DNA from 3 places in the Bacillus sp. NP247 genome. Region 3 is predicted to be linked to each of the others. Evidence: predicted binding sites of a transcription regulator. Region 3 holds the regulator's gene; each other region holds the start of a gene.
The links. The regulator Rex, encoded in region 3, represses fermentation and respiration genes when NADH is low (regulators of the CRP and FNR family bind a similar motif). The targets are predictions, from matches to a motif close to TTGTGAAATATTTCACAA.

Region 1: nirB (NADPH-nitrite reductase large subunit) is a predicted target of Rex. The motif match lies at 5,240-5,257, and genes of this name have one in related genera.
Region 2: adhE (bifunctional acetaldehyde-CoA/alcohol dehydrogenase) is a predicted target of Rex. The motif match lies at 5,459-5,476, and genes of this name have one in related genera.

Annotation. Positions count from the first base shown of each region.
Region 1 is NZ_CP076653.1:4,730,249-4,741,443, reverse strand. It holds gene KPL75_RS24700 (esterase/lipase family protein) at 1-925, opposite strand, end outside; gene KPL75_RS24695 (arylamine N-acetyltransferase family protein) at 1,478-2,317, shown strand; gene KPL75_RS24690 (hypothetical protein) at 2,462-2,671, opposite strand; gene exsG (exosporium protein ExsG) at 2,880-3,032, opposite strand; gene KPL75_RS24680 (excalibur calcium-binding domain-containing protein) at 3,241-4,164, shown strand; gene ric (iron-sulfur cluster repair di-iron protein) at 4,368-5,075, shown strand; gene nirB (NADPH-nitrite reductase large subunit) at 5,332-7,737, shown strand; gene nirD (nitrite reductase small subunit NirD) at 7,752-8,069, shown strand; gene KPL75_RS24660 (uroporphyrin-III C-methyltransferase) at 8,128-9,552, shown strand; gene KPL75_RS24655 (sirohydrochlorin chelatase) at 9,549-10,259, shown strand; gene KPL75_RS24650 (precorrin-2 dehydrogenase) at 10,252-10,725, shown strand; gene KPL75_RS24645 (STAS/SEC14 domain-containing protein) at 10,917-11,195, opposite strand, start outside.
Region 2 is NZ_CP076653.1:1,614,838-1,626,032, forward strand. It holds gene KPL75_RS08530 (ABC transporter ATP-binding protein) at 1-179, opposite strand, end outside; gene KPL75_RS08535 (FecCD family ABC transporter permease) at 166-1,194, opposite strand; gene KPL75_RS08540 (ABC transporter substrate-binding protein) at 1,200-2,147, opposite strand; gene KPL75_RS08545 (YrhC family protein) at 2,296-2,532, opposite strand; gene adhE (bifunctional acetaldehyde-CoA/alcohol dehydrogenase) at 2,659-5,262, opposite strand; gene KPL75_RS08555 (bifunctional cystathionine gamma-lyase/homocysteine desulfhydrase) at 5,523-6,656, opposite strand; gene KPL75_RS08560 (O-acetylserine dependent cystathionine beta-synthase) at 6,660-7,583, opposite strand; gene mtnN (5'-methylthioadenosine/S-adenosylhomocysteine nucleosidase) at 7,666-8,361, opposite strand; gene KPL75_RS08570 (class I SAM-dependent DNA methyltransferase) at 8,376-9,014, opposite strand; gene KPL75_RS08575 (YrzA family protein) at 9,151-9,366, shown strand; gene KPL75_RS08580 (YrrS family protein) at 9,401-10,048, opposite strand; gene KPL75_RS08585 (peptidoglycan D,D-transpeptidase FtsI family protein) at 10,165-11,195, opposite strand, start outside.
Region 3 is NZ_CP076653.1:2,930,885-2,942,079, reverse strand. It holds gene KPL75_RS15610 (NCS2 family permease) at 1-452, opposite strand, end outside; purine riboswitch at 581-682, opposite strand; gene guaA (glutamine-hydrolyzing GMP synthase) at 838-2,376, opposite strand; purine riboswitch at 2,542-2,643, opposite strand; gene groL (chaperonin GroEL) at 2,783-4,417, opposite strand; gene groES (co-chaperone GroES) at 4,455-4,739, opposite strand; gene KPL75_RS15590 (CPBP family intramembrane glutamic endopeptidase) at 5,141-5,890, shown strand; gene KPL75_RS15585 (YdiK family protein) at 5,887-6,078, shown strand; gene KPL75_RS15580 (redox-sensing transcriptional repressor Rex) at 6,108-6,737, opposite strand; gene KPL75_RS15575 (ABC-F family ATP-binding cassette domain-containing protein) at 6,925-8,859, shown strand; gene tsaD (tRNA (adenosine(37)-N6)-threonylcarbamoyltransferase complex transferase subunit TsaD) at 9,274-10,290, opposite strand; gene rimI (ribosomal protein S18-alanine N-acetyltransferase) at 10,290-10,733, opposite strand; gene tsaB (tRNA (adenosine(37)-N6)-threonylcarbamoyltransferase complex dimerization subunit type 1 TsaB) at 10,747-11,195, opposite strand, start outside.

The DNA.
Region 1 (11,195 bases), 1.8 Mb from region 3:
CTAATAAAGCTGGTACTGGTACATTTGCTGTCCGTAAATATGGTTCAATTCGTGCAAAAACGGCTGAACCTTTTCGTATATTATCATGATCAAATCGTGAATCTGTAAATAAATGTGTTCCATATGGTAACTTAGCACTCCATTCGTTCACTAATCCATCATTAGAACCGTATGATGACAAATACAACCCGCCCATAGATAATGCTGAAAAAACAGGTCCCCAGCTTGTCCCAGTAGCCGTATAGTAACGGTTTAATTTAGCTGCAGGATTATTATCTATTGTAGAACGAAACTTTGCCATTTCACCTATTTGCAATGAGTATGTCCCATCATCTTTTTGACCTAATATAGAAGCAAGCCAACCTGCCCACCAACTATATGATAAATCCGCTAAATTTGAGCCGTGATGCGGTGTCGCAAGTGTAATAACATTCCCAACAAATCGATTCGCACCATATCCAACTAATGCCGCTTGTGTATCTATACCACCTTTACTATGCGCTACAATAGTAACCTTTTTACCAAAATGATTATATATTTCTTCCAGTTTTTGTGCTAACAATTTTCCGTTGTCCCACTGACTAGCCGATCCTTTCCCTGCCGCATCATATAATTGAATAAATACCGTTTGATATCCCGCTTTCAAAGCATAGTCATACATATCATTTATATCGTGATATACAGTCTTTCCATACCAACTATCCGCATTACCATTCCTGCCTTGTACAAAGAGGATTGGAGGCTTATTCTCATCATAATTAGTTGGTTTTTGTCCTAAAAACCAATCACCAGGTGTAAATACTTCTGTATCAGGAAACCCCTTTCCAAGCTCTTTTACAACTTCCGCCCGTACATTTGTGCTAATCGATGGAGCCATGATAAAAAATATAATTAGTAAGGCAACACATCTTCTCATTAATCGCATGTTACTCCCCCCACTTTTTTTGAAAGAAGGTGCTCTTTGTAATAATTTGTATTTTCTCTCCCTTAATAATAGCTAACCTTTTTATTTGAAAAAGATGTTAGCCCTATTTTCAGGTGATTACTCGTACACCCTCTTCCTTAACTCACGTTATTCTCTTCGTTTCCATCTCTTCCTTTTGAGTGAACAAGACAAAAAAGTTTCTCAATAATTGTTAACTTCACTACATCCAGATGTTTTTCAAATCATGATTGTTTATATAAAGCATACAAATCTTGAAAAAATTTTAATAAAAAAACATTTTATTGCTAATTAGTTATTTAAAAACATAATGAAGATATGTATTTTCTTTTCATTACATACAAACGAATTTAAAAGAAGCTTGTATTGTAAGACTTTCCTATGACTAAATATTTAACTGAAATTTCAAAATATATAATCATATTTCCAGAAACATATATTATGATAATTTTCGCAGACTTGAATTAATTTTTTAGAAGTACTAACCTATCGGTGAGCAGAAGAAAATTCTGTAAAAAGAAAGGAGAATGCTTTATGATGACTAATTTGCAAAAGGAGTTTTTTAAACGATTAAAAATTCCCGCAAAAGAACTAACATTTGATGATTTAGATGAGGTCCTCTTAAAAATGGGAATGATTTTCCCCTATGAAAATCTTGATATTATGGCTGGTACGATTAAAAACATTTCAAAAAATAACTTAGTAGAAAAGTTACTTATTCAAAAACGAGGTGGTCTTTGTTATGAATTAAATTCCTTATTGTATTACTTTTTAATTGATTGTGGGTTTCAAGTATACAAAGTAGCTGGTACTGTTTACGATCTTTACGATAATAAATGGAAACCTGATGATGGTCATGTCATTATCATATTAAGCCATAATCATACAGATTATATTGTGGATGCAGGTTTTGCATCTCATCTCCCTTTACATCCAGTCCCTTTTAACGGCGAAGTCATATCTTCTCAAACGGGAGAATATCGAATTTACAAACGAAATACCCGAAAAGGTACACATATTTTAGAAATGCGCAAAGGGGCTAACGGAGAATCTACAAGTTTCTTACAATCTGAACCTTCAAATGAATGGAAAATAGGCTATGCTTTCACAATAGATCCAATAGATGAGAAAAAAGTGAATAACATTCAAAAAGTAATTGTAGAGCATAACGAATCGCCTTTTAATAAAGGGGCTATCACTTGTAAATTAACTGATTACGGTCACATATCATTAACGAAAAAAAATTATACAGAAACCTTTAAAGGCACAAAAAATAAACGACCAATAGGTTCTAAAGAATATGCTCGCATTCTTCGTGAATCTTTTGGAATCACTCAAGAGAAATATGTAGGAAAAATATTAGAAAGAGGCTAGTTGATTAGAAATATTTCATAATAAAGCAGATTCTATATATAGAATCTGCTTTATTTTATAATTTTTTATAACGTAATTCCTTATCAGTGTTACTCTTTTAAAAAATTAGTATTATTAAGCATTTCTTTTTGTGCCATGTATTACTTACATTTCAACTATATACTCATCATCATATTTATCGTATTGTAGCCCTGCTCCTATTTTTGATTCCGTAACTTGATCCCTTAAAAACGGTGCGGCTTCCATTTTGCTAGTTGCAATTTCAATTCCATATTTTTTCGTTAAATGAGCTAACTCTATTAAAAACCACTCTCTTCGCAATGTAACTGGAATATCAAATGTTCTTCTTTTCATATATAATAGCACCTCTTTTATTTTCATAACTTAAAAGAATATCACTTATCAAAACTATCGTTCATCACAAACGCCAATGAAACATTATAGTATATGCATGTCCATTTTAAACGTGCTAATATAAAACACCAATATAGTTTACATAAAATAATTATGTAATAGTAGAAAGAGGAGGCTTGTCCTCCTCTTTCTACTATAGAGATTTAAATTAAGAACATCTTGGTACACCAAAAGCTAAAAATAATGCTGCTACTCCTGCTGTAATAGGTACTTTTAACGTAATTACATCGTCTACCTTCGTTACTAAAAAGTAAGCATTACCTTCTTGTAATATACAATTCACTAACAATTGAAATTCCATTCAAATCTCCTCCTTTCAATCGATATACTATAATTTATGAAATATCTTTAAAAAAGTAATAGGATATATATCCATTTTTCTTTATATTCATATTAATTGTTTATATGTCTATTAAAAATATTAATTTTCGAAATTAATATAAAACGTGTATTATCCAATAAATCCCTATATAATCAATAGAGAAAATCTTACAAATGGAGGTATGAAAATGGCTATTTTAGGTAATATTGGTGTAGCTTTATTTTTGATTGCTATCATTCTTTTAATCTTATGTATCATTTCATTCTTTAAGAAAAATGGAAAAGCAAAACAATATGGTCGTCCTACTGTTATTCTTTTTATGATTTCAATTCTCTTAATAGGAATTGGCACTACAAAATCTGAACACCCAGTCATCGATTTTTTTGCTACTTTAAGTTTCATTTTATTTATTTTTTTCCTTGTTCTAGCAATCTTATCTGTAATTAAGAAAACAGGTGTAGCAAAAAAACAATTTATCCTTACAGCTATTTTATTTGTCCTTTTTGGTGCGTTATCAAGTATTTCAAATCCTTCTTCTGAAAAAACGACAGCAACTAATAAACAAGTCGCTTCTAATAGTGAAGAGAAAAAAGATGACGAAAAAACTCGTAAAGAACAAGAAGATGAGAAACGCCAAGCCGAAGAGCAAGCTCGTAAGCAAGAAGATGAAAAACGTCTAGCTGATGAACAAGCTCGTAAACAACAAGAAGAGCAAAAACGTCTAGCTGATGAACAGGCTCGTAAACAACAAGAAGAGCAAAAACGCCAGGCTGATGAACAGGCTCGTAAACAACAAGAAGAGCAAAAACGCCAGGCTGATGAACAGGCTCGTAAACAACAAGAAGAGCAAAAACGCCAGGCTGATGAACAAGCTCGCAAACAACAAGAAGAGCAAAAACGCCAGGCTGATGAACAAGCTCGCAAACAACAAGAGGATCAGCAAAAAGCACAGCAAGCTCAAACACAACCAGCTGCAAGTAACAATAGTAATGTAACTTACAAAAATTGTACTGAAGTTAAAAATGCTGGAAAAGCTCCATTATATAGAGATCAGCCAGGTTATAGCTCTCACCTTGATCGTGATGGCGATGGAGTTGCATGTGAAAAATAGTAGTAAAAAAGAAGCTTCTAGTAAGCTTCTTTTTTTATTATCAGAAACTATTGCGACGAATTACCCTCCCTCTCCCTTTTATAAAACTCATTTTATTATTCTCAAAAATGACACATAATAAGTGATTTAAATCACCACATTGATTTTAATTTATCGCTATTCTTGATTTAGATATTACATTTAAACTTTATGGAGGCATTCATATGAAACATACATTTACTGAAACTTCAATTATTGGTGAGATTGTAACACAATTTCCGAAAGCTAGTGATCTTTTTAAATCATATAGAATAGACTTTTGTTGTGGTGGTAATAGACCACTTATTAATGCAATTAATGAAAGAAATTTATCGGCAACAGAGGTAATCACAGAGTTAAATACGCTTTATAATAATACGAAACTATTAAACGAATCGGAAATTGATTGGAAAAATGCTTCTTATCGCGAATTGATTGATTATGTTGTAAATAAGCATCATCGCTATTTAAATGAAGAATTGCCACAGTTAAGTCCATATGTGACGAAAGTATTACGCGTTCATGGGGCAAGTCAGCCTCATTTAGCTCAAATTCATAAGCTATTTCATGAACTTAAGATTGAATTAGAACAACATTTAATTAAAGAAGAAACGGAAGATTTCCCATTAATTTTAGCATTTGAACAAAATCCGACTGATGAAAATTATGCAAAATTACGTATAGTAGTAGACAAATTAGAAAGTGAGCATGACCACGCTGGCAATATAATTAAAGAACTTCGTAAGGTGACAAATGACTTTACTCCACCAGAAGGAGCTTGCGGCACTTATCGCCTTGTTTACCAGCGTCTTGAAGCTCTTGAATCTGACTTGTTTGAACATATTCATTTAGAAAATAACATTTTATTTCCCCGTGCAATTACAAAAGCATAAATAAAGTGCAGTGCAGGACATGAGTATAAATGCTCATGTCCTGCTTTTTCATTGTGTGAAAAATATTTATACTTCTCCTCCCCCTCTACCCATATAACCAAATTCCCTTTCGCTTCTCCCTTCACATAAATCCGAATTTTAACAATTTGTGAATCATTATAAAAATGTGATAAATATCACATCTCCCTCTTTTTTAATTTTCTATAATAGAAATATAATTCTTTGTTCAACTTTTCACATAGAAAGGGAAATGAATATGAAAAAACGTTTAGTTATGATCGGGAATGGTATGGCTGGCATACGCTGTATGGAAGAAATATTAAAACATGATAGTGATTTATATAATATTACTATTTTTGGAGATGAACCACATCCAAACTACAATCGCATTATGCTCTCTCATGTTCTGCAGGGAAAAACAAATATACAAGATATCATTATGAACGAATATAGTTGGTACGAAGAAAATGAAATAACTTTATATACAAACGAGAGAGTTCAAAGTATTGACCGAGAAGAAAAAATCATTGTTACAGAAAAGAATCGTACTCTTACATACGACAAACTCATTATCGCAACAGGTTCTAGCGCTTTTATTTTGCCTGTTGAAGGTTCCACCCTTCCTGGTGTGACTGGATTTCGAACAATTGAAGATACACAATTTATGATTAATACTGCTAAAGATAAGAAAAAGGCCGTTGTCATTGGTGGTGGATTACTTGGTTTAGAAGCCGCAAGAGGTCTTATTGACTTAGGAACGGACGTACATATTGTTCATTTAATGCCGAGCTTAATGGAGCAACAATTAGATGCCAAAGCTGCTTCTCTATTGCGTGAAGATTTAGAAGCGCAAGGCATGAAATTTCTCATGGAAAAGAGAACTGTAAAGATTCTTGGTACAGATCATGTTGAGGGTATCCAATTTGAAGATGGTGAAATTGTAAATTGTGATTTAATCGTAATGGCTGTCGGAATACGTCCGAATACTCAAATAGCAAAAGATGCTAGTTTAATTGTAAATCGCGGCATTGTAGTTAACGACTATATGCAAACAAATGATGCATCCATTTATGCCGTTGGAGAATGTGCGGAACATGACGGTATCGCATATGGACTTGTTGCCCCTCTTTATGAACAAGGCGCAATATTAGCAAAACATATAACGAATTTACAAACGGATGGATATGCAGGCAGCATCGTCGGTACGCAATTAAAAGTTGCAGGTTGTGATTTATTCTCTGCTGGTCAAATTTATGAAGATGATCAAACGAAAGCAATATCAATCTTTGATGAATGTAAACGTTCCTATAAAAAAGTATTAATTCGTGACAATAAAGTCGTCGGTATCGTTTTATATGGTGATACTGCTGATGGTACACGCCTCTTTAGCATGTTAAAGAAAGAAGAAGATATACAAGAATATACAGCCACTTCCCTTCTTCACAAAGTTGGTGAAGAAAGTGAACTTGACGTTGCTACAATGAGTGCGGATGACACGATTTGTGGATGTAATGGTGTTACGAAAGGTACAATTGTTCATGCCATTTTAGAGCAAGAGTTAACTACTTTTGAAGAAGTTAAAGGATGCACGAAAGCCGCAGGGTCTTGTGGTAAATGTCGTCCGCTTGTGGAACAAGTTCTAGCTCATACACTCGGAGATGCTTTTGATGCTTCTGCTCAGTCTGCTGGTATGTGCGGATGTACAACTTTATCACGTGATGAAGTCGTAGCGGCAATTCATGAGAAAGGTTTAAAATCGTCAAAAGAAGTACGAAATGTACTCGGCTTTGCACATGAAGACGGATGTTCGAAATGTCGTCCTGCTTTAAATTACTATTTACGTATGGCGATTCCAGAAGAATATGCAGATGATAAATCATCCCGTTACGTTAATGAAAGAATGAATGGTAACATCCAGCATGATGGTACATTTTCTGTTATTCCACGTATGTACGGAGGCGTTACAACCGCAGATGATTTAATGAAAATTGCTGAAGTTGCGAAAAAGTATGATGTTCCTCTTGTGAAAATTACAGGCGCAAGTCGAATCGGTTTATATGGTGTTAAGAAACAAGATTTGCCTAACGTATGGGCTGACTTAAATATGACTTCTGGATATGCGTATTCAAAATCACTTCGTAATGTAAAATCGTGTGTTGGTTCTCGTTTCTGTCGTTTCGGTACGAAAGATTCATTAGGACTTGGTATGCTACTTGAACAATCATTAGAAATGGTAGATACACCTCATAAAATGAAAATGGGTGTAACCGGTTGTCCACGTAACTGTGCGGAAGTACTTACGAAAGATTTCGGTGTTGTGTGTGTTGAAAATGGATTCCAACTTTATATCGGCGGAAATGGTGGTACAGAAGTACGTGAAGCTGATTTTGTAATGATCGTCCCCACTGAAGACGATGTCCTTCGCATCGCTACAGCTTACATGCAATATTATCGTGAAACTGGTATTTATGGGGAGCGCACTGCCTACTGGACAGAACGATTAGGCTTCGATCACATAAAAGAAATACTACAAGATACAAGTATGGTCACTGTGTTAAATGAGCGTTTCCAAACCGCTCGGAGCACATATACAGAAGCATGGGGACAAGCTCTAGAATCGAAGTCATTAAAAGCAATGTATGAAGTAGAAACTGTAAAATAAGGAGCGTGCACTATATGTTACAAACGAAAGAAAAAATAAAAATTATGCGTGCAGGAGACCTTCCTATTCAAATCGGTAAAGAGGTGCAAATGAAAGGTATGTCTATCGCCCTATTCCGCCTTTCAAATGGCGATATTCGAGCTGTAGAAAATCGTTGTCCTCATAAAAACGGACCGTTAGCAGAAGGAATCGTATCTGGAGAATTCGTCTTTTGTCCACTGCATGATTGGAAAATTTCATTAATAACAGGTGAAGTTCAAAAGCCTGATGACGGTTGTATCCAAACTTACGAAGTAGAAGTTATTGATGGTGACATTTATATAAACATGTAATTTACGAAAGGAAGCCTCCTCTGGCTTCCTTTTAAATAAAAATTGATGAGGTGCGATTATGAACGGATATGTATATTTAGTTGGTGCAGGACCAGGTGATGAAGGGCTTATTACAAAGAAAGCGATAGAATGCTTAAAGCGTGCAGATATTGTCTTATATGACCGCCTATTGAATCCTAGCTTTCTTAGCTATACTAAGCCAACTTGTGAACTTATTTATTGCGGGAAAATGCCAAAGAATCATACTATGCGACAAGAAATGATTAACGCCCACCTCCTTCAATTTGCGAAAGAAGGAAAAATCGTTGTTCGATTAAAGGGCGGTGATCCATCTATTTTTGGTCGTGTTGGTGAAGAAGCAGAAACTTTAGCAGCAGCGAACATTCCATATGAAATTGTACCAGGTATTACATCTAGCATCGCCGCTAGTAGTTATGCAGGTATCCCCCTCACCCATCGTAACTACAGTAATAGCGTCACTTTACTAACTGGGCATGCAAAAGGTCCTTTAACCGATCATGGAAAATATAATTCATCCCACAATAGCGACACAATCGCCTACTACATGGGTATAAAAAACTTACCTACAATTTGCGAAAACTTACTACAAGCAGGAAAAAAAGACGATACACCAGTAGCAGTCATTGAGTGGGGTACAACTGGAAAGCAGCGCGTTGTCACAGGGACACTTTCAACCATCGTTCCTATCGTCAAAAACGAAAATATTTCTAATCCTTCCATGACGATTGTTGGTGATGTCGTTACTTTGCGGAAGCAAATCGCTTGGAAAGAACGTAAACCATTGCACGGTAAAAAAGTATTATTTTCAGCTGCTACAAATAAAGAAAGTGCAATAAAACAAATGTTACAAGAATACGGTGCAGAAATATATCAAATTCCAACTTTCAAAAAGGAAGAATACACATTAACCTCTGAACAAATCAATGAGATTTTTAGCGTTGATCGTCTTGTATTTTGTTCAGCTGAAAGTGTAGAAATCTTGATGCGATCATGTAGTAAATATCATAAAGATATTCGTTCCTTACAGGTAGAACTGCAGCATATGAACGGTACCACTCAAGAAAAACTGATGCAATATGGACTATTAAGCCAACAAGCAACGTTCTCTTCCGATACAACTGTTTATTTAGGCCGAAATATTAATCGCATTGCTTTCATTCAAGAAAAAATTGGTGCTGGTTCTTATATGATGACTCATGAATATACAATTGATTACCGCTTCGATGAAATTCATTCCCGTATGCTTTCTGAATTCTCATGGGATAGCATTGTATTTGAAGGACGTGCTTCTATTGATACGTTTCTAGCAGAAATAAAACGCCTTGGCTTTATCGATATTCTTACTCTCCCATTCTCGTATACCGATGTTCCAACTTTACACTATGCAAATAAAGTCGGGTTTCATAACGTAGATCATCAATTACAAGAAACTCTTATGAAGAAGGACATGGTAAGACAATGAAAGGAATCGTATATGTTGGACATGGGAGCCGACTACAAGAAGGTAATGAGCAATTCATTCACTTTATTCAATCTGTTATGAAAGAACGTAACGAACGGATTCAAAAAATTGCTTTTCTTGAACTAACAACACCTACCATTTCAGATGCTGTTACAGAAACAATACTAGAAGGAGCAACTGAAATAATGATTGTACCTGTTTTATTATTTGCGGCAGCTCACTATAAACGTGATATCCCTTTTGAGATAGAGCAAATGCAAATGAAATATCCAAACATAACATTTTCAGTTGCGCCACCTTTTAGTACGCACCCACATATGGTGGAACTTGTAGTAAAAAGAATACGTGAAGCTATGCCAATGCAAGGTAGTAGCGTTTTACTCGTAGGACGAGGTAGTAGTGATCCACAGCCTATTTATGAGTTACAACAAATCGGAGCAGCTGTCGAACAAAAACTCGGTATGTCAGTATCGTGCTCCTTTTTAACGAAAGGAACGCCCTCTTTTACTGCTGAGCTCAAAAATATAACATCGACTGCGTCCCATGTATATGTCATGCCGTACCTTCTCTTTACCGGATTGTTGCTTCAAAAAATTAAATTGCATACAAAAAAATATGATCACGTTACGACTTGTAACTGCCTTCAGTTTGATACATATATGAAGTTAACATTGTTAGAACGAATGGAGGAATGTGTGTATGTATAACATGTACCCTCTTATGCTTAATTTAAATAAAAAAGTGGTCGTTATCATTGGTGGAGGTAAAATTGCATATCGAAAAGCGTCTGGATTAAAAGATACAGGCGCTTTTGTCACCGTTATCAGCCCAGAGATTTGCGAGGAAATGAAGGAACTTCCTTATATTACTTGGAAGCAAAAAACTTTTAGTAATGATGATATTAAAGATGCTCACCTTATTTATGCCGCTACTAATCATCATGCTGTAAATATGATGGTCAAACAGGCCTCCCATGACTTCCAATGGCTTAACGTTGTAAGTGATGGCACAGAATCATCCTTTCACACACCTGGTGTCATCCGAAATGATGAATATATTGTAACGATTTCAACTTCAGGTAAAGATCCATCGTTTACAAAACGTATGAAACAAGAATTAACTTCTTTCCTTCCTAATCTTATAAAAAGACTTTCTCGTACTCACAAATTGTAGTCTATTTCTTAGCTAAAATAGCAATTATATTTGGACAAACGTTTTTTAGAAGCGTTTGTTCTTTTTGTTTTGGTTTCGTTTTTTCAAATTGCACAGGCAATCTGCGAAGAAAATTAATGATGTGGGCAACTTGTAAACAAGTGATTTTTATGACAAATGCAATATTACGAGCAACTGGTTCAATTCAGTTTTTATATTGGATATTCATTCAACCAAATTAGCGCTTGTTCATAATCATCAAAAAATTTCACAGCTTCTTTCGTATTGGATTGTTGTAAATAATTCAGTATCTCCCCTTCTTCAAGGAGAAATGCAATTGCCTTACTATGATTCAAAATAGTTTCATTGAAGAACTTATCTTTCCATACTTTTTGAACAGAAAAATGATTCGGCGTGTACCCTTTTCTATCCACCAACAATTTGTATTTCCGATCCTCGGAAATAAATTGCTGACAAACCTGCTCAAAGCC
Region 2 (11,195 bases), 1.3 Mb from region 3:
AAAATGATGTCCCCTTCACTTTGTTTAAGTAGCCTTGCCATTAAACGAAGCAAAGTAGATTTCCCTGACCCATTTGGACCGATTAAACTAACGATTTCCCCAGCTTTAATATGTACATTCATATTTTGCATTTGAAATCTTTCGGAATGCGCGTAAAACACTTTGTTAACGGAAATCACGTTGTTTTCCTCCTCTATGAATTAAATATAAGAAGAACGGACCACCTAAGAAGGACAATAAAATACCAACTGGTAATTCGATTGGATCAAACCAACTTCGAGCTATCGCATCTGCGAAAACAAGTAATATTCCGCCGCCAAGGCATGATAATGGCAGCAAATATTTATAGTCATTTCCGACTAATAAACGTAGCATATGTGGTACAACGAGACCGACAAATCCAATAAGACCAGAAACACTAACTGCTATTCCAGCTAGCATTGTACTTACTACTATTAAATAAAACCGGCTTCTTTCCACGTTATGCCCTAATAATTTCGCCATTTCATCTCCGAGCATTAATACTCGGATGTGTTTAATACCGAAGAAAGCTAATATAATAGCGAATATTGCATAATAAATAATCATGTTCAAATGAGCCCAACTCACACCACCAATACCGCCGGCTAACCACGGTAACACGGATTGTACTTTGTCACTATGTAATAACATTAATGCTGACGTTGCTGCACCAATTAATGCATTGATTGACACACCTACTAAGACGATTCTTGAAGGTGGTGCCCCTTTTTGCCATGATAAAGCATAAATGACCATCGCTGTTATGAAAGCTCCTAAAAAAGCTCCTAGTGGTAAAAAAGCCATATGCTGTGGAAATAAAATCATGATTATTATTGCTACAAGGCCTGCTCCTGATGAAACTCCAATAATTCCAGGGTCTGCAAGAGGGTTTCTCATAACCCCTTGCAGTAATGCTCCAGATGTAGCTAAGCACGTTCCTACTATAAACCCAACGAGCACTCTCGGTATCCGAAGATCCCACACAATTCGATGAACTGTCGAACCTTCATCTTGTATACCCTCTATAATATCTCGTAAAGAAAAAGATAAGCTACCTGCGAAAAGACCGTAAAAAAGACCTAGAACAGTTAATATGACTAAAGTAACTGTTATTATCCATCTTTTCTTTGCAAAAGGATGCTCCTTTTCTCTTGCTATTTCACTACTCTCCATACTTATCATTTCCTTACATCTTGTATACTTTTATACATAAAGTCCAGCGCTTCTGTTACTTTTGTCCCAGGATTTGATCCAAATAAATCTGGTGGTAAAATAACTACGCGATTTTGTTTTACTGCATCTAAATTTTTCCATGCTTCATTTTTCATCATTTCGCCTTCAAATGCTTTTTTCACACTATTGGGATCTCCATGTGTAATTAAATAAATTACATCTGGATTCGCTTCAATAATACGTTCTACACTTAGCTGTGCATATTGCGGATACTCTTTCATTTCTGGAAAACCAGCTGCGATATTTTTCCCGCCCGTTTTCTCTAAAATGTCACCTGACAGAGATGTCGGTAATGCTGCTAAATAAGTGCCCGGTGCTCCATAAACTAGCAACGCTTTAATATCGCTCTTTTTCTCATATTTCTTCATTTGATCATTAATTTTTTGGTTAAGCTCTTTTGCTTTATCTTCTTTCTTCATTACTGTTCCATACATTTCAATACTCTTTTGAATATCTTTTACAGAGTTTGCTGAAGAAATGATTACTTTTGTTCCTTGCCCTTCAACCGTTGGAATATTTTTTTGGAACCCATTATTAGCAACAAGTACGTCTGGCTTTAAACTAGCAATTTGTTCAAAGTTTGGCTGATGTGCATTTCCAATTACTTGTGTTTTTTGCAAATCTTCTGGAAGGGGAATTTTTGCATCTGGACGACCGACGATTTCCCCTCCTAAAGCGTGGATAATATTCATATCACCCATACTTAACGTCGCAAAACTTTCAGGAACTTTATTGAATGTTATCTTTCTGTCTGAGAGATCGGTAATTTCGATTTTGTCTGTTCCTTTTTCTGTTTTTGTTGCGGATGCTTTTTCGTTTTCTTTTGCACTGCAACCTATTAACAAGAAAAAAATAGATAAGATCGCTGTGAACAGCGTAATAGATTTTTTCATTCTTCCACCTCTAATTGATAATGATAATCACTTACTACTATTCTACTTTAATTGATAAGGATTATCATTGTCAACATAAAACGCATACATTTTCTACAAAAAACAAAAAAACGCTACAAAAAGATTTCTTCTTTTCGTAGCGCTCTATTTAACAATTTTCTTCATATTCGCTCTCCTCTAGTTGATCACGCATCGCTTTCACACGCTTAAAGAAGAAAAAAGAAAAACATAAAAATCCAATGACACTCCCCATCATAACAAAAGTTTGTACCGTCTCTTTTGCTCCATTCGGAATTAATAAACCAACCATCAAAAATGTACTTACTGCGAGAAGCACTTGTCCGAAGCGGGTATAATCTGCTATTTTTTCTTGTAATTCTTTCATCTCTTTATCACTCCCATCCTCACTTTATCACATTCTATCAAGCTTAAAGACAAGTAAATAGAACCAATCTGGGAGATGTTTTCCAAAGTAAAAAAGAGCCGCTTACTCGCGGCTCTTTTTTATCTATTATACGCCTTTATATGCTTCCATATAGATTTCTTTCAGCTCTGAAATGAGCGGTAATTTTGGATTAGCTGTTGTACATTGATCTTCAAAAGCTCTATCTGCTAATAATCCAACAACCTCTTCAAATTGGTCTTTAGCAACTCCTTGTCCTGCAATACTCATATTTATATTTAAGCTTTTTCCAAGCTCAATAATTGCTTGGACGAGTGATTCCACACCTTCTGCCGCTGAACTTGCTGGAAGCCCGAGCATTCTCGCAATATGTGCATAGCGTTCATCAGCCACAAAGTGCTCATATTTTGGGAACAATGCGTGCTTTCTTGGCTTAATAGCATTATAGCGGACTACATGCGGCATAAGAATTGCATTTGCACGTCCGTGTGGAATATGGAATTCCGGTCCAATTTTATGCGCTAAACTATGATTAATACCAAGGAAAGCATTAGCAAATGCCATCCCTGCAATCGCAGAAGCGTTATGCATTTTTTCTCGTGCCTCTTCATCATTTCCATCTTTATATGCTCTCGGTAAATATTTAAATACGAGATCAATTGCTTTTAACGCTAAACCATCAGTATAGTCATTTGCCAGAACAGACACATACGCCTCGATTGCATGCGTTAATACGTCCATACCAGTGTCTGCTGTTACATGAGGTGGTACTGTCATTACAAATTGTGGATCAACAATCGCTACATCTGGCGTTAATTCATAATCCGCGAGCGGATACTTTATATTATTTTTCTTATCTGTAATAACCGCAAATGGTGTCACTTCTGATCCTGTTCCTGATGTTGTTGGAATGGCAACAAACTGCGCTTTATTTCCTAATTCCGGATATTTACATGTACGTTTTCTTATATCTAAAAATTTCTGTTTAATGCCATAGAATGTTGTTTCTGGGTGCTCATAGAATAACCACATCCCTTTTGCTGCATCCATAGCTGAACCGCCACCAAGTGCAATAATTACATCAGGCTTAAAGCTTTTCATCATGTCCGCACCTTTAAATACAGTTTCATCTGATGGATCTGGCTCAACTTCAAAGAAAACTTCAACTTTCACATCATTTGCATGCTTACGTAAATAGTGCGTAACTGTATCTACATAACCGTGCTCAACCATCCCTGGATCCGTTACAATAAATGCGCGGGAAATGTTAGGCATGTTTGCTAAATATGCTGTCGCATGTTTTTCAAAATAAATTTTGGGTGGTAATTTGAACCACTGCATATTCTTTTTTCTATTTGCCAGCCTTTTTATATTTAATAAATGAGTCGCCGTTACATTTTGGGAAACTGAGTTTTTCCCGTAGGAGCCACAACCAAGCGTAAGTGATGGAATAAACCCATTATATATATCACCAATTCCACCTTGTGATGAAGGTGCATTTACAATGAGACGGCAGGCTTTCATACGTAACCCAAATTGTTTTTGTACTTCTTTATTTGTAGAATGGATAACCGCTGAATGCCCTAGGCCACCAAGCTCTAACATTTCTTCGCAATATGTAAATCCTTCTTCTAGTGAATTTGCTTTTACACAAGCTAACACTGGGCTCAGTTTCTCACGAGATAGTGGATATGCTGCCCCGATACCTTTAATTTCAGCTACAAGCATTTTTGTATGTTCAGGTACAGTAATTCCTACTAATTCAGCAATATACTGTGCTGATTTCCCAACAATATCACTATTTACTGCACATGTATTTTCATTAATAACAAGCTTTTCTAATTTTTTTCTCTCTTCTTCTGTTACAAAGTAACAATTATTTGCAATCATTTCTGCTTTAACATCATCATAAATTCCGTTATCGATAATAATTGCCTGTTCCGATGCACAAATCATACCGTTATCAAATGTTTTCGATAAAATTAAATCATTAACAGCACGTTTTACATGTGCTGATTTCTCTATATAACACGGTACATTACCAGGACCTACACCTAGTGCTGGTTTACCAGTAGAATAAGCCGATTTCACCATACCAGCCCCTCCAGTTGCTAGAACGAGTGCGACACCATCATGGTTCATTAGTTGTTTCGTTGCTTCCACAGAAGGTCTTTCAATCCATTGAATACAATGCTTTGGTGCACCAGCCTTCACTGCTGCATCATATACTGTTTTCGCCGCTGCAATGGAACAGTTTTGTGCCGAAGGATGAAATGCGAAAATAATTGGATTTCTCGTTTTTATCGCGATTAACGCTTTAAACATTGTTGTCGACGTTGGGTTCGTTACTGGCGTTACCCCAGCTACTACACCGACAGGTTCTGCAATTTCTATTACTTCTTCATGAGGATCTTCATGAATAATTCCTACCGTTTTATCTTTCTTTATACTATGCCAAATATATTCAGTGGCAAAAATATTTTTAATGCATTTATCTTCATATACACCACGGCCCGTTTCTTCAACAGCCAACTTCGCAAGCGGCATATGTTGATCGACACCCGCAAGTGCCATTTCATGAACAATGTTGTCAATCTGCTCTTGTGTAAAACTTTCTAATGCTTGTAAAGCTTCTTGACCGTTATTTACTAACGTATCAATCATCTCTTTTACCTCTTGCATTTCATTTACAACTTTCTCTTTGACTACCATGTAAATTTCCTCCTATTCTGTTATCACGGTCTTTATAAGTCCCTATAGGTCATAATAAGTCCCGATTAGTGAAAAAAAAATAGAGTTACCGTCCTACATGAATCTCATTGTTTGTGAAACATTTCACAAGTTTGTTCGTAAATAACATTTCATGAATTCAATATACATGAAATCATTTCATTTGTGTATGTCTAATTTGTGAAATGTTTCACAAATTAATATAATAAAATGCACTGCTCTATATTAGCAGTGCATTTTTATTATGCTAGTGCTTGTGCTAAATCTTCAATTAAATCTTCTCCATCTTCAATACCAACAGAGATTCGAATTAATGTATCTGTAATTCCTAATTCTTTACGGCGATCTGCTGGGATGGATGCATGTGTCATTTGAGACGGGATAGAAATTAAACTTTCTACTGCTCCTAAACTTTCAGCAAGTGTAAAGTATTGCAGTTTCTCAAGTACTTTATTTAATGTTTCCTCACTATCTACATCAAATGAGATGATAGCACCAAATCCATTCGCCTGCTCTGTTGCTAATTCATGGTTTTGATGTGATTCAAGACCTGGATAATATACTTTATTTACTTTTGGATGGTTATTTAAGAATTCAGCAATGGCGCGTGAATTTATTTCATGTTCTTCCATACGAATTCCTAATGTTTTTAAACCGCGAAGTAGTAAGAAGCTATCTTGTGGGCCAAGAATACCTCCTGTTGAGTTTTGCACGAAATGAAGGTCTTCTGCCAGTTGCGGGCTATTTACAACCACTAGGCCTGCAACTACGTCACTATGTCCTCCTAAATATTTCGTTGCACTATGAAGTACAATATCTGCTCCTAAAGAGATTGGCGACTGCCAATATGGCGTCATGAATGTGTTATCAATAATTGTTAATAAATCTTTCTCTTTAGCAAGAGTAGATATTTTCTTAATATCAGTAATTTTTAGTAATGGGTTCGTTGGTGTTTCTACATAAATTGCTTTCGTATTTGGACGAATCGCTTCTACAACTTCCTCTAGGTTTGTTGTATCTACAAATGTATGCTCAATACCGAAGCGGTTTAATACTTTCGTAATAACACGGTACGTTCCGCCATAAACATCATCTGTTAAAATGACATGATCACCTTTTGAGAACAACATAATTGTCGCTGTAATAGCAGCCATTCCTGAACCAAATGCAAATCCAGCATGACCGTTTTCTAATACGGCAATCATTTCTTCTAAAGCTGCACGTGTTGGGTTGCCTGTACGTGAATATTCATATCCTTGATGCTTACCAACTGCTTCTTGTTTATACGTACTTGTTTGATAGATCGGTACGTTTACAGATCCAGTTGAAGGTTCTCCTATGCGAATACCATGAATTAACTTTGTCTTTGCTCTCATTTTTTATTCCCATCCTTTGTATATGTCTTTACTTAAATAGCGCTCACTACTATCAGGAAAAATCGTTACAATATTTGTACCTGGTGCTGCTTTCTCTGCCTCAAGTAAGCTCGCATGAAATGCCGCCCCTGAAGAGCTCCCAACGAGAAGGCCTTCCTTTTGTGCCAATTCTTTTACACGTAAAAATGCATTTCGATCAGAAATCGTATGAATTTCATCAAAATAAGATGTTTTTAAAAATGGTGGAATGAATTCAAGACCAATGCCTTCTGTTTCATGTGAACCAGCTTTGCCGCCATTTAAAATAGATCCTTCTGGTTCTACAATCACCGTTTTAATATCAATATTTTTTTCTTTTAAATAAGACGCAGTTCCCATAAACGTACCGCCAGTTCCTGCACCCGCAACAAATATGTTAATCTCTCCATTCAGTGCCGACCAAAGTTCAGGACCTAGTGTTTTGAAATAAGCACGTGGGTTTGCTTCATTAGCAAACTGACTTGGAGAGTAAGAATTTGGTATTTCCTTTACTAATTCTTTTGCTTTTGCAATTGCGCCGGTCATTCCTTGCTCAGTCGGTGTATGCACAACCGTTGCACCTAGCGCTTTCATTAATTCTTGCTTTTCAATACTAAATTTCTCTGGTACACAAACGATGACGCGTAAATCATGTTGTAACGCTGCAAGTGCCAGTCCAATGCCAGTATTTCCAGCCGTCGGTTCAATAATTGTTCCGCCCTGGGTAACAAGCCCTTTTTCTAACGCATCTTCGATTAATTCTCTTCCTAAACGATCCTTAACGCTTCCGCCTGGGTTGTAAAATTCAAGCTTTGCAAATAAACGGACTCCTTCTGGAAGTGAAAAACGAGTAATTTCCACGATTGGTGTATGACCAATCAACTCATGAACTCCACGATATACATTCATCGTGTTCTCCCCCTTATTTGCCAATAAAGAAAAGGCAACTGTATGTATTTTCTTTATATGAGACAGTTGCCTTTTTGTTACATTACTTTAACTCTTCTAGTACTTTTACGATAAAGTTTGTAGAATGAAGTGCTGCTTGATCTAAAAATTGATCAAATGAAACATTTGATTCTTTACCAGCAATATCAGAAAGTGCACGAATAATAACAAACGGAACTTCATATTGGTGGCATACTTGTGCAACAGCTGCAGCTTCCATTTCTACTGCATAAAGATCTTCAAATTTATCACGAATTGCTGCAACACGGTTCGGATCACTCATAAATGAATCGCCTGTTGCAATCATACCTTTTACGACTTGAATATTTTCTTCTGCCTGCATACATTTCTCAGCTAATGCAACTAATGCCTCATCAGCTTTAAATCCAGGTGGCATTCCTGGCACTTGACCATATTCGTAGTTAAATGCTGTTACATCTACGTCATGGTGACGAACTTCTGTTGAAATAACCACATCTCCAACATTTAAAGAATGATGGAATCCACCAGCTGAACCAGTGTTGATTACTTTTTCAGGTTTATATCTTTCTAATAAAATTGTCGTTGACATCGCTGCATTTACTTTACCAATACCAGACTTTAGCAAGATTACTTCATGTCCTGCCAATAGCCCTTTCGTAAATTCACAACCTGCAACAGTTTCTGTTTCTGCTTGTTCTAGTTTGTCACGTAAAATACGTACTTCTTCTTCCATTGCTCCAATTACAGCAATTCTCAATCTAATCCCTCTTTCTATTGCTTAGTTGCCTCCATTACCCAAACGAAATGATTTAATCTCGTAAACGTTACGTGGAAGCCATTGTTTTCAAAAATAGATTGCATGATCGGAATACGTGTATAGTATTCTGTTTGCAAATCGTTTGCTAACTGATGAAAACCTCTTTGTTTTGCTACTTCGACAGTTTTATCATATGCATCTTGATCTGCAAATATCGTATCAGCAAACACTATTTTACCACCTTTGTTTAGCAATTGACTATACTTCGCAATTGCTACGTCTTTTTCTTCATCTATTAAATGATGAAATGCGTAAGTGCTCACAATAGTATCGATTGAATTTGGGACTTCAAATGAAAGAAAATCACCCTCTGTAATTGAAAACTCTTTTGGTAATTTCTCTTTTGCAATAGTACGCATTTCGCGTGACGGTTCTATACCGTAAACTGTGCGACCAGCAAGTAATAATTTATTTGTTAAATTGCCAGTACCAACACCGAATTCTAATACGTTGCCAAATGACTTGTTAACTACATCCTCTAAAATGTCCTCATAACGGGCGAAAACTTCTTTATATTGTATGTCTTCGCCTTGTACAAATGAGTCGTACGTATGAGCCCATTCATCAAATAAACCATTAAATTCTGTTCCCATAAAAATTCCCCTTTTTCTTATCGGTTTTATCAGTATGATATTCCCTCTTTCTAAAAATGTCAATTGAAATGTACGTAGTATTTCCTTCTTTTCTTTGTTACACTATAGGTGATTACATAGGAGAGGGGGCGTCTTCATGTCATTTACCTTTGAAATGTTAGAAGATAAAGTAGAATTTTTTGAAGCGGGGGACTTAGCTTCTTTAGAACGAAAAATTAGTGAACAAATCGATAATAATAAAGCACTTATGCTTGAAGTTCATCACATCTCGCATCAAATGGTTATGGATCCTGAAAGCAAAAGACCTTATTATAGTGCGATTGTTCATTTTAAATTAAAGAAATTACGCTAACTAAAAAAGAGAAGCTCATAAGAGCCTCTCTTTTTTAGTTTAGAGTTTGAACGAGTACTGGTTTCCAGCCCTCATTGTCTACCCAATCAATATTTACATAATATTTTTTACCTGATTGCTTATCTTGGACATTACCGTACGCTTTATTCTTACCGTTATTTCCGATTCTATGAATAACTAATTGCTCTACTGGAACGTCAATTGCAGTGGAAATCGCTTGATTCATTTCATTCCAATCTGCTGTACCTTTTTTAAACGTCATCGCAGGTGTTGCTCCTTGCTGCGTACCTACTGGCTTCCAAGAGGATTTCGTATACGCATCTGTTGCCTTTGGCTGTGTTTTTTCAGCTGTTACTTTCTCGTTAGCTTTCGCTTCCTCTTCAGCTTTTTTCTTTTCTTCTTCAGCCTTTAGCTTCTCTTCTTCCTTCTTCTTAGCCTCTGTTTTCTCTTGCTCGTTCTTCTTCGTCTCTTCTTTACCTTTAGCTTTCTCAGCTTTATTCTCTTTTGTTGTTTGCTGAGTTACTTTTTTATCACTAGAAGACGCTTGCTCTTTTGTACCAGGAACAAACAATTGATATGCTACAATAGCTACTGCTACTAATACAATAGCAATCGCAATATTTAAAACACCGTTTTGACGACGTTTTTGTTGTTTCTGTTGGAATCTAGATCCTCCTGCCATTCTTCAAACCTCCATGCAGTTTTTCATACTTGCTATTGTAACATTAAATCTAGAAAGGTTGAACATTTACAATAATATTTTCACGAAATGAAAACATTTCATAAATAATTGCAAGATTACTTTTCAATTTCTAATTGATGAATTGCTTCTACCATTTCTGCAAAAGCTGGTGTAACTACATTTACATTATCTGTTTCTATATCAACTACAACTAAAGCATATCTTGGGTTTTCATATGGAAAATAACCTGCGAACCAGCGATTCACCTTCTCTCCTTTTCCTGTTTGTGCCGTCCCAGATTTTCCAGCGACAGTTAGTGGCAACGAACGGAATGCGGTTCCCGTTCCTTTCTCCATCGTTACAACGCCTCTTAACAACTGTTGTAATTTTTTCATCGTTTCATAAGAAAGCTGTTTCCCATTTAATTTATGATTTTCAAATGTAAAAAAGTCGCTTCCATTTTTATACACTATTTTTTTCACAGCTTTCACTTCCATCTTCTCCCCGCCTCTAGCAATTGTCGCCATCATATTCGCTATAGCTAGAGGTGACACACGCACATTTTTTTGTCCGACCATCGTTTGAGCAATCGCTTTTCTACTATCTTTATTTTCTTCGCTCCCCCAAATAATAGCACTCTTTTCTTCTGGCAATTGCTCAAATTCCGGTGTATGAAATACCGGACCTTTCCATCCTACCTTCTTACTTGCTCCTAAGGCCTCTAAATACGTTTCTAATACGTCCCTATCCTTTTGCATTAGTTCATCACCTAATACAGCAAACGTTCGATTACAGCTACTAGCAAAGCTTTCCTTAAAGTTTAATGACCCCATCATAACTTGTGGAAGATTTTCACCGTATAAATCCGTATTACAGTTAAATGTACGATTAAACCGCACCAAATTCTCATCAATTACTGCTGCTGCAACTACTGTTTTAAAAACAGACCCCGGAAAATGAGGAGTTAACATTTGATTTTCAAGTGTAGCTTTATATATCCTCTTATCGTTCATCTGTAAAGAAGGCTTACTTACCATTGCTAAAACTTCACTATTCTTTATGTCTAGTAATACTAACCCACCTTTTTTTATTCCATTTTCATCTATAATCCTCTCCGCTCGTCGTTGCAACGTTTTATGTATTGTTG
Region 3 (11,195 bases):
ATGAATAATCCAATACCCGCCGCTACTGCAAACTTTAACTCTACTGGAATTGCATTAATGATTTTTTCACGAATACCTGAAGCAGTAAGAATAATAAAGATAATACCTGACATTAATGTTCCAGCAATCGCCGTTTGCCACGGAATTCCCATCGTTAACACCGCTGTATAAGCAAAGAACGCGTTTATTCCCATACCTGGCGCTAAAGCAATCGGATACTTCGCAAATATCCCCATAATTAACGAACCAATCGCCGCTGCTAATGCTGTAGCAACGAATACTGCACCTGGATCCATTCCTGTACCTGCTGGTAACCCTTTAACATTTCCAAGCGACAGCGTAGCAGGATTGACAAATAGTACGTAAGCCATAGATAGAAATGTCGTTAACCCTGCTATGAACTCAGTCTTATAATTCGTACCGAGCTCATCAAACTGAAAATAGCGTTTCATCCTACGTTTCCCCCGTTATATGATTACTCGCCGTATTTCACCCTAGCCCTCTTTTATCTATAAAAATAAAAAAGGCTCCCATTGCATATACATGGAAGCGTTCTATAAATAAAGACAAGTTTCCCCTCATCTTTATACAAACGCCTCGTAGTCAAGCCATTTACGGTAGCTAGGTAGAAACTTTCGGGCCATATCCCCGATATTATACGACGGCATAATATTCACTTTTCGTTTGAATTACATACTCATATTAACTCGAGGAGGTGGTTTTGTCAATTTAAAAACGAACATTTTTATAAACTTTTGTATTTTCGTTCGTATTAAGGACGAAAACAAAAAGATCCATCTATACATGAACGATAGATGGATCTTTTTTATTACAATACTATTCCCACTCAATAGTTGCTGGTGGCTTACTCGTTATATCATACACGATACGGTTAACGTGTTTTACTTCGTTTACGATACGTACAGAGATTTTCTCTAATACGTCCCAAGGGATACGTGCCCAGTCAGCTGTCATACCGTCGATAGATGTTACTGCACGAATACCTACTGTGTAATCGTAAGTACGCTCGTCACCCATAACACCTACACTACGCATACCAGGTAGCGCAGTGAAGTATTGCCAAACTTCACGGTCTAATCCTGCTTTTATAATTTCTTCACGTAAAATCGCATCAGATTCACGAACGATTTCTAATTTCTCTTCTGTAATTTCACCTAATACACGAATACCAAGTCCTGGACCTGGGAACGGTTGACGCCATACGATTTCATCAGGAATTCCTAGTTCTGATCCTAATACACGTACTTCATCTTTAAATAAAGTGTTTAAAGGCTCAATTAATTTGAACTGCATGTCTTCAGGAAGTCCACCAACATTATGGTGAGATTTAATTGTTTGTGCAGTTGCTGTACCACTTTCAACGATGTCCGTGTAAAGTGTACCTTGCGCTAGGAAGTCCATTCCTTGTAATTTAGAAGCTTCATCATCAAATACGTAAATGAATTCATTACCGATGATTTTACGTTTTTGTTCTGGATCTTCTACACCTTTTAACTTGTTCATGAAGCGCTCTTGTGCATCCACTTTAATAACGTTCATATGGAAGCCTTCGCTAAATGTTTTCATAACACCTTCTGCTTCATCTTTACGAAGTAAACCGTGGTCCACGAAAATACATGTTAATTGGTCACCGATCGCTTTATGAATTAATACTGCTACAACGGAAGAGTCTACACCGCCACTAAGTGCGCATAATACTTTTTTGTCTCCAACAGTTTCACGGATTTTCTCTAATTCTACTTCGATAAAGTTCTCCATGTTCCATCCTTCAGAACAACCACATACGCCGAATACGAAGTTTTTAATTAAATCGTTACCGTGCTCAGAGTGACGTACTTCTGGGTGGAATTGTACACCGTATAAGTTTTTGTCTTCATTGCTCATACCAGCAATTGGACAAGACTCACTTGTTGCGTCTACTACGAATCCTTCAGGTAAACCAGTTACTAAGTCACCATGGCTCATCCATACAACTTGCTCTTCTGGAAGGTTCGCATATAATTCTGATTCGTTCTCTACTTTAAGAACAGCTTTTCCGTACTCACGGTGGTTTGCACGTTCTACTTTACCACCGAACTGTTGTGTCATAAGTTGCATACCGTAACAAATACCGAAAATCGGCAATCCTAGTTCAAAGATTTTTTCATCACAATGTAATGCACCTTCACCGTATACACTATTTGGTCCACCAGAGAAGATAATCCCTTTCGGATTCATCGCTTTAATTTCTTCTGCAGTAATTGTATGTGGATGAAGTTCACTGTATACACCGAACTCACGAATTCGACGTGCTATCAACTGATTGTACTGACTCCCAAAATCTAAAACGATAATTGTATCATGCTGTTTCTTCAAAATAATCACCCCAACGTTAGTTCTCGTATATAAATATTTTCACCAATTTGGCGAAAAGCATTACCAATATAATAAAAAAAGCCAGTCCTCCGCCTCTAGTCTCATAACAAAGAAAAGGCAGGGGTCTGGCTTTATAAAGAAAGATAGTCTTCCGCTCTTTATAAATATAAGACGCACTGCCTTCATAGTCAGGTTGTTTACGGTAACCCGGTAGAGACTCTCAAACCATATCATCGAGGATATATGAAGGATTGTTTTATATTATCTTCCTAGATTCTAACAATGAAGTATCAGTATGGTCAAGAGAGAAAGCGACAAAATTCTACAGAAATTATTTTCCCGCTCTCAAAAACACAAAAAAACATCCACTTCTATATAGAAGTGGATGTTTTTCGAGCGAACGGAATTACATCATTCCGCCCATACCGCCCATGCCCATGCCGCCCACGTCAGGCATTGCTGGTGCATTTGGTTCTGGCTTGTCAGCTACTACAGCTTCAGTTGTTAAGAACATAGCTGCAACAGATGCTGCGTTTTGAAGTGCAGAACGAGTTACTTTAGCTGGGTCTACGATACCAGTTTCAAGCATGTTAACCCATTCGCCAGTAGCTGCGTTGAAACCAACGCCTACTTTTTCGCCTTTTAGACGCTCTACAACTACAGATCCTTCTAGACCAGCGTTGATTGCGATTTGACGAACTGGCTCTTCTAGTGCGCGAAGTACGATGTTGATACCTGTTGCTTCGTCGCCTTCAGCTACGATAGAAGCTACTTTCGTGTATACGTTCATAAGTGAAGTACCACCACCCGCAACGATACCTTCTTCTACTGCTGCACGAGTTGAGTTAAGTGCATCTTCAATGCGAAGTTTGCGCTCTTTTAACTCAGTTTCAGTTGCTGCACCTACTTTAATTACTGCTACACCGCCTGCTAGTTTAGCAAGACGCTCTTGTAATTTTTCACGATCGAATTCAGAAGTTGTTTCTTCTAATTGCGCACGGATTTGACCGATGCGAGCTTCGATTTGTTGTGTGTTTCCAATACCTTCAACTACAGTTGTGTTTTCTTTCGTTACAACGATTTTACCAGCGCGTCCTAAAGATTCAACTGTAGCAGATTTTAAGTCACGTCCTAATTCTTCAGTGATTACTTCGCCACCAGTTAAGATTGCGATATCTTCTAGCATTGCTTTACGACGGTCACCAAATCCAGGAGCTTTAACAGCTACTACATTGAATGTACCACGAAGTTTGTTCACTACTAATGTAGCTAACGCTTCGCCTTCTACATCTTCAGCAATGATAAGAAGTGGTTTACCTTGTTGTACCACTTGCTCTAATACTGGTAAGATTTCTTGAATGTTAGAAATCTTCTTGTCAGTAATTAAGATATATGGGTTATCAAGAACCGCTTCCATTTTGTCAGAATCAGTAATCATATAAGGAGATGCATATCCACGATCAAATTGCATACCTTCTACTACGTCTAATTCTGTTGTGAATCCTTTAGATTCTTCTAAAGTAATAACGCCGTCGTTACCAACGCGCTCCATTGCTTCAGCGATTAATTGACCTACTTCTTCATCAGCCGAAGAAATAGCAGCTACTTGTGCGATAGAAGATTTACCTTCGATTGGTTTAGAAATCACTTTTAATTCTTCAATTGCAGCAGTAACAGCTTTTTCGATACCTTTACGAAGACCCATTGGGTTTGCACCAGCTGTTACGTTTTTAAGACCTTCACGAATCATAGCTTGCGCCAATACAGTTGCAGTTGTCGTTCCATCACCAGCAACATCGTTTGTTTTGCTAGCAACTTCTGCTACTAATTTCGCACCCATGTTTTCGAATGCATCTTCTAATTCGATTTCTTTTGCGATTGTTACACCGTCATTTGTAATAAGTGGTGAACCGAATTTTTTCTCAAGTACAACGTTACGACCTTTTGGCCCAAGCGTTACTTTTACTGCGTTTGCAAGAGTGTCGACACCGCGAAGCATCGAACGACGTGCTTCTTCACTAAATTTAATATCTTTTGCCATAATAATTGACCCCCTTGAATTTTTAAAATGTATATAATTAACCGATAATTGCTAAAATGTCACTTTCACGTAAAATCAAGTAGTCTGTACCTTCGTATTTCACTTCAGTACCTGCATATTTTGAGAAGATGATAAGATCACCTGCTGCTACCTCTAAAGCAACACGCTCACCATTTTCAAGCACTCGGCCAGTACCTACTGCAATAACTTTACCCTCTTGTGGTTTTTCTTTTGCAGTTTCTGGTAATACAATACCACTTGCTGTTTTTTCTTCTGCTTGAACAAGTTCAATTACAACGCGATCACCTAATGGCTTTAGCATGAACAATAACCTCCTCATTTTGTTATGTAAATTTTATTTATTAGCACTCAAGTCACACGAGTGCTAACACACTTCTAATAATAAATAATCTCAATTTCTTTTGCAAGTAAAAAAATCATAATTTTTTCGCAAATTACTATATATACTTTTCTATATAGAATCCTTCTTCCACTACCTTTACTATATGAATCGTTGTTTCCACCACTCGTATGTTACAATATGAAAGACACCCTAAGTTGTTTTCGCTAAACACACAACTTTTTCCTGTCTTCTATTTTAATTTCAAATAAAGATTTACAAAAGAATCATAATTCGAATGAAAGTTTATATGATAGGTAGCATATTTACATGTTATCCTACTTTATCTCATACACTAGAGTTAGAAAGGATGGTTAAACCATTTGAAGAAACAATATTGGTGGGTTATCGTTACATACATTTTAATGCAGTTATCAGGCATTGCCGGGTTACCACTTCTCCTGAAAACTGGACTATACGATAATAGGGGATTTACTAGAGAGGAAAAGATTCAGCTCATAACTGGTCATTGGGCTATCATTAGCTTTTTCATTGCATTATGCGTTGTACTTTGGTTACTCAGAACAGATATTCGTGACAGGCATTTAGATAAAACGCGCTCTACTGTTCCAGCTACAATTGGGTGGATTTTTATTGGTTTCTTCTTAGCACTGTTCTCACAAAGCATTGCCGGTATGATTGAAATGCGTTTATTAGGGATTACACCGGGATCTGAAAATACAGCAAGACTTATGGACATCGCAAGAACGACACCTTGGTTCCTTATCGTCATATCTATAATAGGACCTATTTTGGAAGAAATCGTATTTAGAAAAATTTTATTCGGTACACTTTATAAGAAGTTTAACTTCTTTATTGCCGCTATCATTAGTTCACTTGTATTCGCGGCGATTCATTTTGATTTTACTCACTTATTGGTATACACTTCTATGGGGCTCGTATTCGCCTTTTTATACGTAAAGACGAAACGAATTATAGTTCCTATTGCAGCTCATGTTGCAATGAATACATTAGTTGCAATTGCTCAAGTTTTAGTGAGTAATGAACAAATTCAAGAAATGATTAAAGAAGCTGAAAAAATGCAAGGCTTTATCGGAGGATTTTTAGTATGAGAAACTCACCATTGTTCATGGCTGCATTGTACTTTCTTCTTGGATGTATCTTTACACGCTTCGCCATTACGAACGTAACAGATACAATCTGGAATATGTGGACAATACTATTTGCAGTTATGGCAACAATTGATTTTAATTTGGCACTTCGCCTTATATTAGTTAAATTCACAAAGAAAAAACAATAATAAAACGCAGAGGTCATCTCCTCTGCGTTTTATTGTGGATAATTCTTCAAAAAGTAAACAAGCGTTTGTAACTCTACAGCTAAATCAATGTGATGAATTCTTATATTCTCTGACACATTTAAGCGTGCTGGTGTGAAATTTAAAATACCATGTACGTTTGTTTCTGCCAATCTATCTGCCACAGATTGCGCTACTGTAGCGGGTACCGTTAATATTGCCACTTGTATATCAGTTGATAAACGTTCTTCTAATTCATCCAAATGATATACAGGAATTCCTCCGATTTCTGTTCCAACTTTCTCTTCATTAACATCAAACGCCATTTCAATTTTTGTATTATTGTTTTTCGTGAAATTATAATGTAAGAAAGCGGTCCCTAAATTACCTACTCCAATAAGTGCCACACGTGTTATATCATCTTGGTCGAGTGTTTCACGGAAAAATGATAATAAATAATTTACGTTATATCCATATCCTTTTTTTCCTAACGCTCCAAAATATGAAAAATCTCTTCGAATAGTTGCGGAATCAACCTTTACCGCTTCACTCAATTCGGCTGATGAAACACGTTGCTTACCAGAAAGAGATAAGTTTTGGATAAATCGATAGTATAGAGGCAATCGTTTGGCAGTGGCCTGTGGAATTTTTTGCTGATCCATATAACCTCTCCTCTCTTCCTATCTTTATTCGTATACTTGAATCAAATACAAAAGTTTAGCACTCATGAATTTCCTTGTATAATAAAGAGAAGAAGTATTCTCTCTTTATTTTAAACTATACACTATTTTTAGTATGATTGAGAAATATAAACATGGCAAAGTTAAGAAATTATTTGAGGTGAAAACATTGATATTATTACAAGTGAATGGACTTTCGAAATTATACGGTGCAGAAACGATTCTTGCAAACATAAAATTGGAAGTACAAACAAAAGATCGTATCGCATTAGTCGGACGAAATGGAGCCGGAAAATCTACATTATTAAAAATAATGGCTGGCGAGTTATCTCATGATGGTGGTGAAATTATAAAACCGAAAGATGTCTCAATGGGGTATTTAGCTCAAAATACCGGATTAGAAACGTCTTTAACAATTTGGGATGAAATGTTAACCGTCTTTACACACTTGCAGCAGATGGAGACAAAACTTCGAAGGCTAGAGCAAGAGATGGGAAAAGAAGAAAACTTTTCAAATGCGGCTATATACGAGAAATTATTAGCTGATTATGACCAATTACAATTAGATTATAAAGATCAAGGTGGCTATCAGTATGAAGCAGATATACGCTCGATTTTAAGCGGTCTTGGCTTCCCAGTTGAAACACATCAGACGACAATTTCTACATTAAGTGGTGGACAAAAAACGAGATTAGCTCTTGGGAAATTATTATTAACGAAACCAGACTTACTTATTTTAGACGAACCTACAAACCATTTGGATATTGAGACACTAACATGGCTTGAACAATATTTACAAGGCTATCCTGGCGCGATTTTAATCGTTTCCCATGACCGTTATTTCTTAGATAAACTTGTTACACAAGTATACGAAATTTCTAATAAGGAAAGCCGACGATTTGTTGGTAACTACAGTAAATATTTAGACTCAAAATCAGCTCTATACGAGCAAGAGATGAAACGTTATGAAAAACAACAAGATGAAATTTCTAAACTGGAAGACTTTGTGCAAAAAAATATTGCTCGTGCATCTACGACAAAACGTGCTCAAAGTCGCCGTAAACAATTAGACAGAATGGAAGTATTAGCTAGACCATTAGGCGATTCTAAATCAGCTTCCTTCCACTTCGATATTGAAAAACAAAGTGGAAATGATGTTTTACAAGTTAAAGATGCAACTATTGGCTATGATGAAGATCCGATTATTGAACATGTAACTATGCGCTTAACTCGTGGGGATAGTGTTGCTTTAGTTGGACCGAACGGAATTGGGAAATCCACATTGTTAAAATCACTTGTGAATAAGTTACCTCTACTAAATGGTGATGTTTCTTTCGGGTCAAATGTATCTGTTGGTTATTATGATCAAGAGCAAGCTAACTTAACATCTTCTAAGCGAGTTTTAAATGAACTATGGGATGAATATCCCCTGCAACCTGAAAAAGAAATTCGCACTATACTAGGCAACTTTTTATTCACAGGGGATGATGTACTAAAACCAGTATCTTCTCTTAGTGGTGGACAAAAGGCTCGACTAGCTCTTGCAAAACTTATGATGCAAAAATCCAATTTATTAATTCTCGATGAGCCAACAAACCATCTTGATTTAAATAGTAAAGAGATTTTGGAGAATGCTTTAATTGATTACCCAGGTACTCTTCTATTCGTCTCTCATGACCGCTACTTTATTAATCGCGTAACGACAACGGTTGTTGAGTTATCAACAGAAGGTGCGCAAGAGTATTTAGGTGATTACGATTACTATGTGGATAAGAAAAATGAAATGATTGAACGCGCAGCATTTGAACAACAAGAACAGCAAGAAAATCAGGCACCAGTTCAAAAAACTGTAGCTCAAGAAAAATTAAATTATCTCGAAGAAAAAGAGCGTAAACAATTAGAACGTCAACGCACTCGAAAAATTGAAGAACTAGAACAAAACATCGTAAGCTTAGAAGAAGAAATTGCTACGTTAGAGGACCAGCTTTGCTTACCAGAAATATATGCAGATTATGAAAAGGCTAGTGAAATTACAACTAAAAAACAAACACTACAAGAACAGCTTGAAGCTTGTATGGCAGAATGGGAAGAAATGCATATATAAGAGAATTTAAAAGAGGAGGATGTCTCATAAGTCGGGCTTTTTGACGAGATGACCTCCTTTTTATTTTCTAATTCGGAATCAATACCATAATAAATGAAATTATATAAACAATTCGACAAGGATTGACAATAGTAGCACCTTATATAATAAGAGGCGGATGTTTCAAAATGTTTTTTGGACATCTCCTTGTTTTTTTATTTCCCAAAAAAGAATTTCTTCAAAGGTCAGACTTCATCTGCGTTATCCACAACGTTATACACATATCCACCTTTGTAATATAAACTCCCAAATAACTTTTCCACATTATCCACAACTGAACGAAAAGTTATACACATTTTATGCACACAAAAAAACCTATATTATCAACAGATAATATAGGTTTTATCCACAAGCTGTGGTTAATTTTGTGTATAACTATGCTTCAATATCTAATCCTGGGTTTGCATTTAAAGCTAATGTAGCGCGTTTTCCTTGTTCGTATGCAATTGTACCTGCAGCTGCAATCATCGCTGCATTATCTGTGCATAAAGATAGCGGAGGAATAATTAGCTCTATATTTTCTTTTTGTGCAAATTCTACTTCTAAACGTGCACGAAGCCCTTTATTAGCAGCTACTCCACCAGCAAGAAGCACTTGTTTTACATTATAAGCTTCTGCTGCACGAGACGCTTTCGTTACAAGTACATCTATTACACTTTCTTGGAAACTTGCTGCTAAATCTTCTGGTGCAATTTCTATACCGCGTTGTTTTGCGTTATGCACAGTGTTGATAACTGCTGATTTCAATCCACTAAAGCTGAAATCATACGAATCAGGTTCTAACCATGCACGAGGCAAATCAATTGTTGGTTTTCCTTCATGCGCAAGACGATCGATATGAGGACCACCTGGATAAGGCATTGATAATGTACGAGCTACTTTATCGTAAGCTTCTCCTGCAGCATCATCTCGCGTTTCACCAATCACTTCAAATGAACCATGTTCTTTCATATAAACAAGCTCCGTATGCCCACCGGATACAACTAGCGATAGTAACGGGAATTGTACTTCTTTTACTAAACGGTTCGCATAAATATGACCAGCAATATGATGAACACCAACTAGAGGGATATCATGAGCAAAAGCCACAGCTTTCGCTGCATTTACACCTATTAAAAGTGCTCCAACTAAACCTGGTCCTTCTGTTACAGCAATTGCATCAATATCATCAAAAGTGATATTCGCTTCTTTTAAAGCTTCTTCTAACACAACTGTGATTTCTTCTACATGATGACGGGATGCAATCTCTGGTACAACTCCGCCAAAACGCTTATGACTTTCAATTTGTGATGCAACGACATTCGCAATGATTTCCGTTCCATTTTTAACAACCGCTACAGCTGTTTCATCACAGCTTGTTTCAATACCAAGTATAATCGTATTTTTTTCCATTATATATTCACCCACATTACAAGACCATCTTCCTGATTGTCTGCATAGTATCGTTTACGAATCCCACCATTTTGAAATCCGTATTTTCTGTATAACTGCTTTGCTACTTCATTTGACACGCGTACTTCAAGTGTCATTGTTTTTACTCCTAACCCTTTCGCATCGGAAATGACTTCTTTCAATAAGGCATCCCCTAGCTTTTGACCTCTGTATTCTGGCAGGATAGCTATATTTGTTACATGTGATTCATCAAGAATTATCCACAATCCACAATATCCAATTACGAGACCATCTTTTTCTAGCACGACATAATGTGCATGTTCATTCACCTCTAATTCACGGTGAAAGGCATCTGCAGTCCAAGGGGTTGAAAAAGATGCTTCTTCAATAGCTACAATTTGAGCAATATCATTGAGTGCCATCTTTCTAAATATCATATCCATCTTCTGTAGGCCCCTATTGTTTTTGACTTTCTAACCATTTTGTTTCAGCTTCAGCTAAACGAAGATAGCTAGGAACAAACGTATGCACGTCTTGTTCTTCTTTTTGTAATCCTAAAAATGCTAATTCACTTGGTCTTGGGTTATTCTTAGTGAACGGAGCAAATACAGCTTGATCACCTAAATATTCTACAATTGTTTCTTTATGCAATTTAACATCGTTACCAATAAATAAAACAGGCTGTTCTTTATCTTTTAACATTTGCAACCAGTCAACAATAAGAATAATTCGGTCTTCTTCTATTGAAGTTATATGCTCTCCTTCATATGTATATAACCCCGTATAAATTTGACCACGTCGGCCATCAAATAAAGGACAAATTAGTCCATTAAAATTAGTACCATTTGCAGCCACCACTTCTAAACTTGATACACCTACAATTGGTATTTGAAGTGACCAAGCTA